Regions from separate parts of the Pseudoalteromonas aliena SW19 genome, predicted to be linked through region 1. Evidence: predicted binding sites of a transcription regulator. Region 1 holds the regulator's gene; the other holds the start of a gene.
What was found. The regulator sigma-54, encoded in region 1, starts transcription at its own class of promoters, with help from an activator protein. The targets are predictions, from matches to a motif close to GTTGGCACGNNNNTNGNNT.
Positions count from the first base shown of each region.

Region 2: fliE (flagellar hook-basal body complex protein FliE) is a predicted target of sigma-54. The motif match lies at 959-977, and genes of this name have one in related genera.

Region 1 covers NZ_AQGU01000027.1:257,093-259,301, forward strand. The annotation lists gene hpf (ribosome hibernation promoting factor) at 1-264, opposite strand, end outside; gene PALI_RS14510 (RNA polymerase factor sigma-54) at 290-1,789, opposite strand; gene lptB (LPS export ABC transporter ATP-binding protein) at 1,859-2,209, opposite strand, start outside.
Region 2 covers NZ_AQGU01000026.1:246,663-248,871, forward strand. The annotation lists gene fliF (flagellar basal-body MS-ring/collar protein FliF) at 1-565, opposite strand, end outside; gene fliE (flagellar hook-basal body complex protein FliE) at 586-918, opposite strand; gene PALI_RS12375 (sigma-54-dependent transcriptional regulator) at 1,077-2,209, opposite strand, start outside.

The sequences.
Region 1 (2,209 bases):
GTGTTTAATTACTTGGCGATCGAGCTTATCAATCAACGAATCGATGGCAGCGTACATGTCTTGATGCTCAGTTGAGGCAAATAACTCAGCACCACTTACATGTATTGTTGCTTCTGCTTTTTGGCTTAGTTTTTCTACATCAAGAATGACATGAACATTATTAATATGATCAGAGTGTCTTTCTAGCTTCGCAAATTTGGTATTTATATAGTCTCTTAGTGAATCAGTTAATTCTACGTGACGACCAGTTAAGTTTAGTTGCATAAGCATTACCCTCTTTGTTTGCGTCTTAAATCAGACTTTTTCGCTGATTTGACGGTGGAATAGCCAGAGATTCGCGATATTTTGCGATTGTACGTCTCGCTACTTTAATTCCTTGCTCAGCCAATATATCCGCTATTTTGCTATCACTCAATGGTTTTGCTGAGTTTTCTGCAGCGATTAATTTTCTGATAAGTGCACGTATTGCTGTAGATGAGCATTCACCGCCATTTTCGGTACTTACATGACTTGAGAAAAAGTATTTAAGCTCAAATATCCCCCGAGGTGTATGCATATACTTTTGAGTGGTTACACGCGAAATAGTTGATTCGTGCATTTCCACCATTTCAGCAACATCATTTAAAACCATAGGTTTCATGGCCTCAGGACCATGTTCAAAAAAGCCTTGCTGCTGCTTAACAATACAGTTAGTTACTTTTAATAATGTATCGTTTCTACTTTCTAAGCTTTTAATAAACCATTTAGCTTCTTGTAAATGCGAGCGTATAAACTGGCTATCACCGCTTGATTTAACAGTGCGAGACATCGCAGCATATTGGCTGTTTACGCGAATTTTTGGCATGCTATCTGGATTTAGTTCAACAACCCAGCGGCCTTTAATTTTTTTCACTGACACATCAGGAATTACATACTCAGACTCTTCCCTAACAATAGTATCTGCAGGCTTTGGGTTTAGCGTATGGATGAGTGTCATTACTTCTTTAAGCTCTTCTTCTTTGAGCTTCGTTTTTTTCATTAATGTACGATAGTCGCGAGCTGCTAATAAGTCTATGTGCTCGGTTAAAATCATTTTTGTTTCATTAATATAGGGTGTTTCTTTATCAAACTGATTAAGCTGAATGCACAAACACTCTTGTAAACTACGCGCTGCTATACCGACCGGATCAAATAATTGAATGCGTTTTAAAACAGCTTCTATTTCATCAAGTTCAACTTCATTATCATCTTCGTTTTCTTGGTTGAAGCTTTCGAGAATCTCTTCACAACTTAGTGTTAAAATGCCTGAATCATCTACGGCTTCCACAATAGCAATCGCAATCGCTTCATCAGTAGGGCTAAATGGCGTTAGTTGAAGTTGCCACATTAAATACTCGTGGAGCGTTTCCGTTGATGCACCTTGGTATATAGACTCGTCTTCAGGCATTGGACCTGATGAAGAGGCTGGAGCTGCGCTCATGTACTCGTCCCAGCTAACATCCATCGCCATGTCGTCACTTACCGTATCTTTAGCAAGTGCTTCGCCGCTGTCTTGTTCGTATTCGCTTGGAGCATCGTCGGCAGATGCGCTAACAGTTATATCATCGGTGTCTGCTTTTTGTTCATTTTTACCTGCAGCGTCTTCAGAATAGTCTTGCTCCTCAACCTCTAAAAGTGGGTTGCTGTCGAGCGCTTCTTGTATTTCTTGCTGGAGATCCAATGTACTGAGTTGCAACAAACGAATAGCTTGTTGCAACTGTGGAGTCATTGTAAGTTGCTGGCCCATGCGCAGCTGTAGTGATTGCCTCATGTATCTCTAACAATCCTTTTATGTTGTTATAATTAATACTAGCAGATGCTTAAAGCCATGGCGTAAATGTTACAGCCTAAATTGCTCGCCTAAGTAAACATCGCGTACTGTTTTGTCATTTAATACGTGTTCTGGAGTACCTGATGCAATCAGCTCCCCATGAGAAACAATGTAGGCTTTTTCGCAAACATCAAGGGTTTCTCTTACGTTATGATCGGTAATTAACACACCAATCCCACGATTTTTAAGATGTTCTATGATTTTTTTTATATCAAGTACAGAGATTGGGTCAACGCCCGCAAACGGTTCATCTAATAATATAAACTTGGGATTAGCCGCTAATGCGCGGGCTATCTCTACGCGGCGACGTTCACCACCCGATAACGCCATACCTTGGCTGTCACGGATATGTTGAATATT
Region 2 (2,209 bases), on a different contig from region 1:
TTTCTCTGCGAGCAAACACATTTTCCTTTGGAATAGCTAACAATACTTTAGCGCGGGTGATGTTATTAAGCTCTTCGATTGTGCGTGCTAGTTGCTGTTCGCGACCATGCTTTAAACGCTCTCGTTCAAGACGTTGGCTTACACCAAAGCCCATATCTTGCATTATAATATCTGAACCTGAAGTCGGACCTTGCTCTAGGCCTTCTCGAGTCATTAGTAATTTAATATTTTGGTATTCAGTTTCATCAACTGACACCACATTACCATCAAGTTGATAATCAATTTTTTGCGCATCTAAAAAATCAAGCGTTTGAATAAGCTCTTCAGTTTGCATTTTACCAAGCGGGCGCATATCTGGCTGACGAGCCCAAATAATGATAAATATCGCGATAGCCAAACAAATGGCCAGTGCAATAACAAGTGTTACTTGGCGTAATATATCAACACCATTTAAAGCACTTAAATAGCCCGACTTTTGTTCTTGTTGATCATCACTATCACTTTGGTCGATGCCGATATCGCCATCAGCGAGTGCCAGATCTGTAGATTGATTAGATTGCGCCACAATTATTCTCCACTACCTAGTTAAACAGGCATATTCATAATTTCTTTGTAAGCTTCAACAAGTTTATTACGAACTTGTACCGTCGCTTCAAATGCAACTGAAGACTTTTGAGAAGCAATCATTGCCTCAGCGAGTGATACACTTCGGTCGCCCATTTCAACTGCTTTTACTTTTTTACTTGTGTCTTGTTGTAGCTCATGCACTGTATTTAGCGCATTACTCAACATATCACCAAATTGTGCAGAAGATGTAGAGTTTACCTGAGTAGGTATTTTATTAAGTTGATCATTACGACCAGCTTCTAGGGCCATTGATTGCATTTCTTGAAATACAGCGCTATTTTGAATTTTCATAATTTATCTCTGACAATGCAGTTTACTATTACAGTCAATAAAGCATAAAACATGCCAAATAAATTAAACTTAAAATACAAAGGGTTAGATGGAATTTTGGTGAGTCATAGTTTTGACAACCCTAAATTCAACTGCTTGAATTTAGGGCTTAAGAAAGGTTATGCTGGAAGAGAAATACCTAGATCACGCATTTGCGCTAATTTATACCGTAAAGTACGGGGGCTAATACCCAGCGTCTCTGCCACATCTTTTCGTTTACCTTGGCAGCGTGCAAGTGTTTCTAAAATGATGCGATGCTCTTTATCTTTAAGCTCATCTTTATAACTTCCGGTCTCAGCTGCGAGTAAATCATGCTTTGGCTGATCAGCCGTTATATTTTTTTCATCATCGTTTTTCTTATCATAATAAGCTGAACTTAACGTGCTTTTTTCTTTATTTTCTGTTGAAATCTCTGATGCTTTTTCAGCTTCTAGGACCGATGTAGATGTAGCGTCCATAACAAAATTACTCGGTGCTAAATTTTCAATAAAAATAGCATGTTCGTTTATGGTGTCGCCTGTTCGTAATATAAGTGCACGCTGAATCACGTTATCAAGTTCACGAACATTACCAGGCCAGGTATGGGCCAGTAGTTTTTCTTCAGCTACTTTATCCAAATAAGCCATCGGCTCTTTGCTTTTAGTTATATGACGTTCAATTAAATGCTTAGCTAATATAACAATATCACCTGGGCGCTGACACAATGGTCTCCACATTAATGGAAAAACATTGAGGCGATAATATAGATCTTCTCTAAATTGATTTTTAGCAACCGCTTCTTTTAAATCGCGGTTACTGGTTGCTAATACTCGCACATCAAGCTGAATTGTTTTACGACCGCCTAAACGCTCAACTTCACGCTCTTGTAACACGCGCAGTAGTTTAGCTTGTAAAGCTAAATCCATTTCGGTAATTTCATCAAGTAAAATCGTACCACCTTGAGCTTGTTCAAATTTTCCTGGACACGCCTGGATTGCACCTGTAAATGCGCCCTTTTCGTAGCCAAACAAAGTGGCTTCAAGCATATTTTCAGGAATAGCTGCACAGTTAATAGCAACAAATGGTTCATTACAGCGATTTGATTTATCGTGAATATAACGTGCTAAAACCTCTTTACCAGACCCGCTTGGTCCAAGCACCATAACACTGGCTTCAGAACGTGCAACTTTACTGGCAAGTTCTAATAGCTGAATACTGGTTGGATCGGCAACAATAGGACCGTCTGTCTCTTTTGGTTTTTCGGGTAAATAGC